One region of the Cupriavidus sp. GW823-FHT07A04 genome, then DNA from elsewhere that is predicted to be linked to it. Evidence: riboswitches for the same ligand, from Rfam matches in the RefSeq annotation. Region 1 holds a riboswitch; the other holds the start of a gene.
What was found. Region 1 has a riboswitch for glycine ahead of gcvT (glycine cleavage system aminomethyltransferase GcvT). Riboswitches for the same ligand answer to the same signal wherever they lie in the genome.

Region 1 (4,905 bases):
AAGATTTCCAGCAGGGCGACGACGTCCTCGCGCGAGGTGGTCTCGTCCAGCGAGATGCCGATGCGGGTGGCGCCGGCGTGGCGCAGGTTGATGCCGCGCGCGGTGGCCGAGGCGTGGAGGGCTTCGGTGTTGAAGCCGGTTTCCAGCGTCAGCGTATCGAAGAAGGTGGCGTTGGTGCGCGCGTAGCCCAGTTGTTCCAGGCCGCCGGCCAGCGTGGCCGTCAGGCGGTGCACGCGCTGGGCGATGCGCTTGAGGCCTTGCGGGCCGTGGTACACGGCGTACATCGAGGCCATCACAGCCAGCAACACCTGTGCCGTGCAGATGTTCGACGTCGCTTTCTCGCGGCGGATATGCTGCTCGCGCGTTTGCAGGGCCAGGCGGTATGCCTTGTTGCCTTGCGCGTCGATGGTCACGCCCACCAGGCGGCCGGGCATGGAGCGCTTGAAGGCATCCTTGACCGCCATGTAACCGGCGTGCGGGCCGCCGAAGCCGAGCGGCACGCCAAAGCGTTGCGAGTTGCCCACTGCCACGTCGGCGCCCCACTCGCCGGGCGCGGCGATCAGGGTCAGCGCCAGCAGGTCGGCGGCAGCCACCACCAGGCCACCAGCGGCGTGCACCGCGTCGGCGATGGCGCGGTAGTCGGCCACATCGCCGTTCACGCCGGGGTACTGCAGCAGCACGCCGAAGGCATGGGCACCGGCCGCTTCGGCAGCGGGGCCGACCTTGACTTCGATGCCCAGCGGCAGCGCGCGGGTGCGTACCACTTCCAGCGTTTGCGGCAGCACGTCATCCGCGACATAGAAGGTGGTGGAGGCGTGTTTGTTGACGCGCTGCAGCAGCGTCATGGCTTCGGCAGCCGCCGTGCCTTCATCCAGCATCGACGCATTGGCGATGTCCAGGCCGGTCAGGTCGGTCACCATCTGCTGGAAGTTCAGCATGGCTTCCAGGCGGCCCTGGGAGATCTCGGGCTGGTAGGGCGTGTAGGCGGTGTACCAGGCCGGGTTCTCGAAGATATTGCGCAGCACCACGCCCGGGGTCAGCGTGTTGTAGTAGCCCTGGCCGATAAAGCTCTTGAGCACTCGGTTCTTGCTGGCCAGCCCACGCAGCTTGGCCAGCGCGGCTTCTTCGGTCAGCGGTGCGGTGAACTCGCCCAGCGGCATGCCGTCGCGGCGGCGGATGGCGGCGGGGATGACGGCGTCGATCAGCGCGGCGCGGTTGTCATAGCCCAGCACCTTGAGCATGTGCTGTTGTTCGGCGGCGTCGGGGCCGATATGGCGGGAGGCGAAGGCGTCGCGCGCCTCCAGTTCGGCCAGCGTGGGCCGGGCAACTTGGGCGGCAGTCATGGGCAGGGGGGCGTTCATGGCAAGAATCTCGTGAGAGCGGTGCGGCGGGTGGTCGGCCCGGTCCGCGTCGCGGCAGTCTTTATCCGTCATTCCCGTGGCGCGGGAATGACGATCTGGCATCAGGCGCCGACGTTGGCCTTATAGGCGTCGGCCGACATCAGGCCGTTCACGTCGTCGCTGTTGGCCGGCTTGAGCTTGAACAGCCAGGCGTCGAAGGCGTCGGCATTGACGCTTTCCGGAGAGGCGGCGGCGGCGTCGTTGATGGCGATCACTTCGCCTGCCACCGGAGCGTAGATGTCGGATGCGGCCTTGACCGATTCCACCACGGCCAGCGCGTCGCCGGCGCCGACCGACTTGCCCACTTCCGGCAGTTCCAGGAAGACGATGTCGCCCAGCGCGTCCTGCGCGTGGTCGGTGATGCCGATGGTCAGCGTGCCGTCGGCTTCGACGCGCACCCACTCATGGGACTCGGTGTATTTCAGGTCGGCGGGGAAATTCATGGGATTGCTCCAGATTCAATTTGTTATTCAGCGCCCGCCGGGGGGTGTCGATGTTCGACGGGGTAACCGCCGGCGGGCGCGCTGTGACCGGTGCGAGCGTTCAGCTCACGAGTGCCTTGCCATTGCGCACAAACGGCAGTTTAACCACAGTCGCGGCGAGTTTGCGGTCGCGGATCTCGACCTGCACCTCGGCGCCGAGCGCAACGTCGAGCGGCACGCGGGCAAAAGCGATGGATTGGGACAGCGATGGGCTGAAGGTGCCACTGGTGATTTCACCTTCGCCAGCAGGGGTGATGACCTTCTGGTGGGCGCGCAGCACGCCGCCCGCTTTTCCGTTGGCCGGGCGCAGGATCAGCCCGACGAATTGCTGGGTCTTGCCGCCGGCGACCAGGGCCGCCTTGCCGGTGAAGTCGCGTTCGCTTTGCAGGTCCACGGTCCAGGCCAGGCCGGCGTTGAGCGGCGAGGTGTGGATATCCATGTCCTGGCCGTACAGGTTCATGCCGGCCTCCAGGCGCAGCGTGTCGCGTGCGCCCAGGCCAGCCGGGCGCACGCCCTCGGCGATCAGCTTTTCCCACAGGCCGGCCACGTTCTCGGCTGGCACCACCAGCTCGAACCCGTCTTCGCCGGTATAGCCGGTGCGTGCCACCATGACTTCGCCAAGGGCGGGGTCCTGCACCACGACGGCGTTGAACGGCTTCAGGGCTTCGCTGGGCTGGGTCGCGGGGAAAGCGCTCCACACCTTGGCGCGGGCGTTGGGACCTTGCACGGCAACGATGGCCAGCGGGGCCACGCCGCCGGGCGCATTGTCGCCGCGGCGCGGCGTGATTTTCACGCCGCTATTGGTGGCGGCATTGCGTGCGGAAATCCACTCGATGTCATGGTTCGCGGTGCCGGCGTTGACCACCAGGCGGAAGTAGTCCTCGGCGAAGAAATAGACGATCAGGTCGTCGATGACGCCACCCTTCTCATCCAGCATGCAGGAGTACAGCGCCTTGCCCGGCGTTTGCAGCTTGTCGACGTTGTTGGCCAGAAGGCCGCGCAGGAAGGGGCGCACATTGGCGCCCTTGAGGTCGACCACGCACATGTGGGAGACGTCGAACATGCCGGCATCGCTGCGCACAGCATGGTGTTCCTCGATCTGGGAGCCGTAGTTGACCGGCATGTCCCAGCCGCCGAAGTCGACCATGCGGGCGCCGAGGGCGCGGTGGATAGCGTTGAGGGGCGTGGCCTGGAGCGTCATGGAATCCTCGGGGGAAGGCAAATCTCGGTTCGAAAACGAAAAAGGGCCATCCGCCGCAGGATTCGGCGCGCCATAGCGCTGCCAGATCCGCTGCGGCGGATGACCCCTCTGTCCTCGATACCTGAGAGATTACAAGGCGGGATCCCAATTGCTGGAAACCCAAACCTTGCGCGCCCCTTCGGTGGGCACGCTCACCAAGGCTGTCGACGGAATCGATCAGTGGCGGGTGCCGCTCTCCAGAGTACGGCGTGCATCGTGTGCATGTTGCAAGCCGATCCAACCAGTCCATGGTGCCTGAGAGTTTTCGGGTGATACCCCTTCGGCGGCGCAAGATCTGCGCGCTCTCCCGGTCGGATGGCGCGACTCTACAGCCAGCCTCGGGGGCTTGTCAACGCGCTCGCGCGCCAGCCCGGGCGCAGCCGCGGGCCGGCTGGCCGGCGTGTTAACATCTGCGGCTCCGATGGCTTTTGCTGTGCCGCAGGCTTCACCCGCGGCCTTGGCCGCGCCAATGCATGTGCTGCCTTTGCCATGCGTAAAAGCCCGCGCCCGCCTTGCCGGCCATCCCGCCACCCAGCACCACCACCAGCCCTCGCATGACCCACGGACTCAACCCTGCCCAATCCGAAGCCGTTCGCTACCTCGACGGCCCCTGCCTGGTGCTCGCCGGCGCCGGCTCGGGCAAGACCCGGGTGATCACGCAGAAAATCGCGCACCTGATCGAGGACAAGGGCTTCCAGCCCAAGCACATCGCCGCGGTGACCTTCACCAACAAGGCCGCCAAGGAGATGCAGGAGCGGATCGCCAAGCTGATGGAAGGCAAGACCACGCGCGAGGGCAAGCGCATCCCCATCAAGCAGATCACGGTGAGCACCTTCCACTCGCTGGGCGTGCAGATCCTGCGCGCCGAGGCCGAGCACGTGGGCCTGAAGCCGCGCTTTTCCATCATGGACTCGGACGATTGCTTCGGCATGGTGCAGGAGCAGCTCGCCTCCACCGACAAGAAGCTGATCCGCAGCGTGCAGAGCACCATCTCGCTGTGGAAGAACGGCATGGTCGATCCCGAGACTGCCATCGCCCAGGCCGACAACCCCGACGATCACCAGGCGGCGCTGATCTACCGCAACTACGTGGCTACGCTGCATGCCTACCAGGCGGTGGACTTCGATGACCTGATCCGCCTGCCGGCCGAGCTGTTCGCGCGCAACGAAGAGGTGCGCCTGCGCTGGCAGAACCGGCTGCGCTACTTCCTGGTGGACGAGTACCAGGACACCAACGCCTGCCAGTACCAGCTGCTCAAGCAGCTCGCCGGCGGCTCGCACCTGCGCGCGCCGGCCTTCACCGCGGTGGGCGACGACGACCAGGCCATCTACGGCTGGCGCGGCGCCACGCTGGACAACCTCAAGCTGCTGCAGACCGATTTCCCCGACCTGAAGGTGGTCAAGCTGGAGCAGAACTACCGCTCCACCGTGCGCATCCTGGAGGCCGCCAACGCGGTCATCTCCAACAATCCCAAGCTGTTCGACAAGAAGCTGTGGAGCGAGCACGGCATGGGCGACCCCATTGCCGTCAACCCGATGAACGATGAGGAGCACGAGGCGGAGTCGGTCGTATTCCGCCTGTCGGCCCACAAGTTCGAGCGCCGCGCGCAGTTCCGCGACTACGCCATCCTGTATCGCGGCAACCACCAGGCGCGGCTGTTCGAGCAGATCCTGCGCCGCGAGCGCATTCCTTATGTGCTCTCGGGCGGGCAGAGCTTCTTTGACAAGGCCGAGATCAAGGACATCTGCGCCTACCTGCGCCTGATCGCCAACCCGGACGACGA
Region 2 (4,905 bases), on a different contig from region 1:
GGAACCCGGCTTCGCCAAGTGCGCGGACCAAACCCCTGCGCAGCGGACGGGACAAGAGAAAGTGGCTGCCCACGAAGGCGACTGCCGCCACCGCAACTGCGTTGGTGCTTCCCATTGGCCCGGCTCCTCAAGTCATATCGTTGGCTGACCGTATTGCCCCATCGCAATTCAAGCCGCCATCGAGCAGTCGGGCATTTTGCCTTTGTTCCCTATGCGGCAGCCAGTATTGAAGATTACTACTTGGGTGTCGCGAAAGCCAACGCGGCCACCCCACCGTTTGGCTGCTTCCTACTCCCATTAAATATCAATCAATAAAATTGAACAAGTTATCCGACTAACTCATCACATCGTCAGCCGGCGCTGCCATAAAGTTCAACTCATGGACGGATCGACGCCAAAGACGACGTTCTAAATAATTCAACCAGATAGCCAAATAGCCAAGGAGAGAAATCATGACCAACGCCAAGCTCGAAGTCCTGACCCCGCAAAACAGCCAGCTGATCTTCATCGACCACCAGCCGCAGATGGCCTTCGGCGTGCAGTCGATGGACCGCCAGGCGATGAAGAACAACGCGGTGGGCCTGGCCAAGGCGGCCAGGATCTTCAATATTCCGACCACCATCACCACGGTGGAGAGCGAGTCTTTCTCCGGCTATACCTACCCCGAACTGCTTGACGTATTCCCCGGCCAGCAGACGCTGGAACGCACCTCGATGAACTCGTGGGATGACCAGAAGGTGCGCGACGCGCTGGCCGCCAACGGCCGCAAGAAGATCATCGTGGCCGGGTTGTGGACCGAGGTCTGCAACACCACCTTCGCGCTGTCGGCGATGCACGACAGCGACTACGAGATCTACATGGTGGCCGACGCTTCCGGCGGCACCAGCAAGGAAGCGCACGACTACGCCATGCAGCGCATGGTGCAGGCCGGCGTGGTGCCGGTGACCTGGCAGCAGGTGCTGCTCGAATGGCAGCGCGACTGGGCGCACCGCGACAGCTATGACGCCGTGATGCAGCTGGTCAAGGAACACTCGGGCGCCTACGGCATGGGCGTGGACTACGCCTACACCATGGTGCACAAGGCCGCGCAGCGCACCGCCACGCCGCACGCGTCGATCGCCCCGGTTCCGGCCCGCTGATATTCTCGGCCTGAACCCGCAGGGAAATTCCCCAGGCAGTCAGACTAGTGCTAAAGTTCCGAGCCATGCCATCTGGTATTACCTGGCGGCATCATGCAAAGTTGATATCGGGAGAGACTGCCTGGCCAAGCGCCGGGCAGCGCCGAAGGAGCAACCGCCCCGGAAACTCTCAGGCAAAAGGACCGGTATCACGTTTGAACTCTGAAGAACCCCGGCGCTCGTCAGCCGGCGGTACCGAAGGAGCAAGCGATCCCCGCCACCCCCAAAGTGGCGTATCGTGAATCTCTCAGGTCAAGGACAGAGGGGGCGTCTTTTGCGCATGCTGCGCAAGAGGCTCCCATCCGACGTCCTGGAACCATAGAGATGAAATCAATTGCCGTTATCGGTGGTGGCATCACCGGCGTGACCACTGCCTACGCGCTCGCCAAACGCGGTTTCTCGGTCACCCTGCTCGAAAAACACCGCTATGCCGCCATGGAAACCTCGTTCGCCAACGGCGGCCAGCTTTCCGCTTCCAACGCCGAAGTCTGGACACACTGGTCCACCATCCTCAAGGGCATCAAGTGGATGCTCAAGAGCGATGCGCCGCTGCTGGTCAACCCGCGCCCGAGCTGGCACAAGCTGTCCTGGTTCGCCGAGTTCATCGCCGCCATTCCCCATTACCGCAAGAACACCATCGAGACCACGCGCCTGGCGATTGCCGCGCGTGACCACCTGTTCTCCTGGGCGGCGGCCGAAGGCATCGATTTCGACCTGAAGAAGGAAGGCATCCTCCATATCTATCGCGACAAGGCGGGTTTCGAGCATGCAGGCAGGGTATCGAAGCTGCTGGCCGAGGGCGGGCTGGAGCGCCACGCGGTCACGCCGGAAGAAATGCGCGCCATCGAGCCGACCCTGGCCGGGCAGTACTACGGTGGCTATTTCACCCAGAGCGACTCTACTGGCGACATCCACAAGTTCACCAGCGGCATGGCCGCGGCTATCGACCGCCTGGGCGTGCGTTGCCTGTACAGCCAGGATGTCCAGTCGGTCAGCACTGACGGCCGGCAGGTCACCATCGTCAGCAGCGACGGCCAGCAGGCCGAATCGCGCGTGTTCGACGGCGTGGTCGTCTGTGCCGGCACCGCCAGCCGGGCGCTGGCGGCCAGCCTTGGCGATCGCGTCAACATCTATCCGGTCAAGGGCTATTCGATCACCGTCAACCTGAACGACGCGCAAAGCCAGGCGGCCGCGCCCGTCGTGAGCCTGCTCGACGACGAGACCAAGCTGGTCACCAGCCGCCTGGGCGTTGACCGCTTCCGCGTGGCGGGCACGGCGGAGTTCAATGGCTACAACCGCGACATCCGCGCCGACCGCATCCGTCCGCTGGTGGAGTGGGTCAACCAGTGCTTCCCCGGTGTCAGCACGCGCAGCGTGGTGCCCTGGGCCGGCCTGCGGCCGATGATGCCTACCATGCTGCCGCGCGTGGGCCGGGGCCGTGCGTCCTGCGTGTTCTACAACACCGGCCACGGCCACCTGGGATGGACGCTGTCGGCGGTCACTGCGGACATGATCGGCGATGTGGTGCAGCAAGCCATGGGCGCCAGGCGTGCGCATGGCGTGCAGGACTCGGTGGCGCTGGTGACTCCGTAAGGGGCCGGACGCGTTACGCGCCAAGCGCGGCCATATTCTCCACCCGCAAGGTCTGCGGGACCGACAGCGAGATATCGGCCGCGCGCAGCCGCTTCAGTATCTCGAACAGCAGGTCGCTCTTGGTCGCGGTGGCGATCCGCGGGCTGCCTACGTAGCCCGTCACGCTTAGCGTGATCCCGTTCGGCGCCAGCTGGCTGAACGTGACGGATGGCGCGGGCTTGTCGAGAATCGCTTCATTTTCCCGATAGGAGTCGAGCAGCAGTTCGCGCACCTGTTCAGGATCGATGTTCAACGGGAAGGTGAGCAGCAGCGTCGCGACGCCTTGCGTGCTGTTGCTCATCGTCACGTTGCGCAGGTTCTGCGAGATCAACTGCGAGTTGGGCACGATCACGGTCGAGCGGTCGCCCAGCAGGATCTCCGTCGCGCGCACGTTGATGCGCTTGATGTCGCCCTCCACGCCGCCGATGCTCACCATGTCGCCGACCTTCACCGGGCGCTCGGTCAGCAGGATGAGCCCCGACACGAAGTTCTTGACGATCTCCTGCAGGCCGAAGCCAATACCCACGGACAGCGCGCTGACGATCCAGGCCAGGTTTTCCCACCTGACGCCCAGCAGCGACAGCGTCAGCAATACGATCAGCACATAGCCGATGTTGCTGAACAGCGTGATGAGCGATGCGCGCAGGCCCGCTTCCATGCAGACCTTCGGCAAGAGTTCCGCGTCCAGCCAGCGCCGCACCGAGCGCAGCAGGTAGGTGCCGACCGAGAGCGCGATGACAGCGTTCAGGATGCGGTCGGGCATGATGTTGAGGCTGCGCAGCCGCTCGCCGCCTAGCATCGTCAGCAGGCTGTTGAGCAGGTCGCTCGGCGTGGTGCCGAAGCCGCCGGTCAGCAGCGCGATGACGGCCACCAGGAGCAGCAGGCTGGTGCCGATCCCCGAGAGCACCGTCGACGCCTGCGCGAGATGGCTGTCCCCGAGTCCAAATAACTGCTTGATGACCTTGCCGCTTGGATGGTGCGCGCTGAACACGCTTTCGCAGACGTCGCGGGTCAGTTGCGTCAACAGGTACAGGCTGCACAGGACGATGTCGATCCAGACAAGCTCGTAGGTCAGGAAGCGCGCGAACGTGATGTAGCCGATCAGCAGCGCCATCAGCGAGGCGACGACCGTCACCGTTACGCCAGCGTGGATCAGGCCGGCAAAGGTGGAGCGCGATTCAGGCCGCTCGCCCGCAGCGGCGAGCTTCGTGCGCACGCGGTTGGCGCGCAGCAGCGCCGCGCCGATTGTCAGCACCACCACAAGCGACACCAGGCCGCGGCCTAGCAAGGTCACCTGCAGGCTTGTGTCCGCGGTCCGGTTGAGTTGCTCGAGTGTGCCGGCGATCAGCAGCAGGCCCGCGAGGACACTAGGGAACGGACGCATCGCCAGCGCGACCTTGTCGGCGAGCGCAGGCACGCGCCATGAGGGATGGCGCGTGCACAGCAATGCCCGTCCCAGGCCCGCGATCAGCGCGCTTGTCAGCGTCAGCTTGCCGAGTTCGCTGATCAGGTCCTGCACCTGAGCTGGCAATTCGTAGTGCGGGGCGAAAGCAAAACACACAATCTGTACCGCGATGGCGGTTGCCGCAACCGTCGCGAGTGCCGTTGCAAGCGCGAGTGCGCTGCGCCGCAGCCGGCTCTCGGGCAAACGGGTCAGACAGAACCATGCCAGCGCCCGCTCGATCAGCCGCCGGCCGATGGTCCAGGCGCCGATCGCAAGCAGCAGAAGCAGGGCGGTGATTGCCTGCCGCCCGGGCTGCCAGGCCAGGTCCCACAACGGGGTAACTTGCCCCATGAACGCGTTCAACCGCTGCTGGTCCTCCGGGCTTGGCGCGAACAACGGCTCCCAGAATGCCATGCTGAGAATGCTGGCCGAGCGCAGCGCGAGCTGGTTCTTCAAGCGGCTGCGCTGCAGCTTGGCGATCTGCTCGGTCAGGTTGGTGACATTGCCCTTGACCTCGGCCGCTTGCTTCAGTCCGCTGTCCAGTTGCGCCTTGCGCGCGTTCAGGTCTGCCCTCTGCTGTGCGACTGCAGCGGCCTCCGGTGTGGTGCCGGCGGCGGGTGGCGGCCCGAGCACGTCGAGCTGTGCCTGCAA

Region 2: another riboswitch for glycine. It lies ahead of AC1Q7Q_RS10255 (D-amino acid dehydrogenase); the one in region 1 lies ahead of gcvT (glycine cleavage system aminomethyltransferase GcvT).

What each region holds. Positions count from the first base shown of each region.
Region 1 is NZ_JBXAHA010000018.1:155,871-160,775, reverse strand. It holds gene gcvP (aminomethyl-transferring glycine dehydrogenase) at 1-1,361, opposite strand, end outside; gene gcvH (glycine cleavage system protein GcvH) at 1,463-1,843, opposite strand; gene gcvT (glycine cleavage system aminomethyltransferase GcvT) at 1,944-3,083, opposite strand; glycine riboswitch at 3,182-3,333, opposite strand; glycine riboswitch at 3,355-3,442, opposite strand; gene AC1Q7Q_RS28765 (UvrD-helicase domain-containing protein) at 3,677-4,905, shown strand, end outside.
Region 2 is NZ_JBXAHA010000005.1:72,528-77,432, forward strand. It holds gene AC1Q7Q_RS10245 (NnrU family protein) at 1-115, opposite strand, end outside; gene AC1Q7Q_RS10250 (hydrolase) at 453-1,139, shown strand; glycine riboswitch at 1,238-1,334, shown strand; gene AC1Q7Q_RS10255 (D-amino acid dehydrogenase) at 1,503-2,771, shown strand; gene AC1Q7Q_RS10260 (DUF3772 domain-containing protein) at 2,785-4,905, opposite strand, start outside.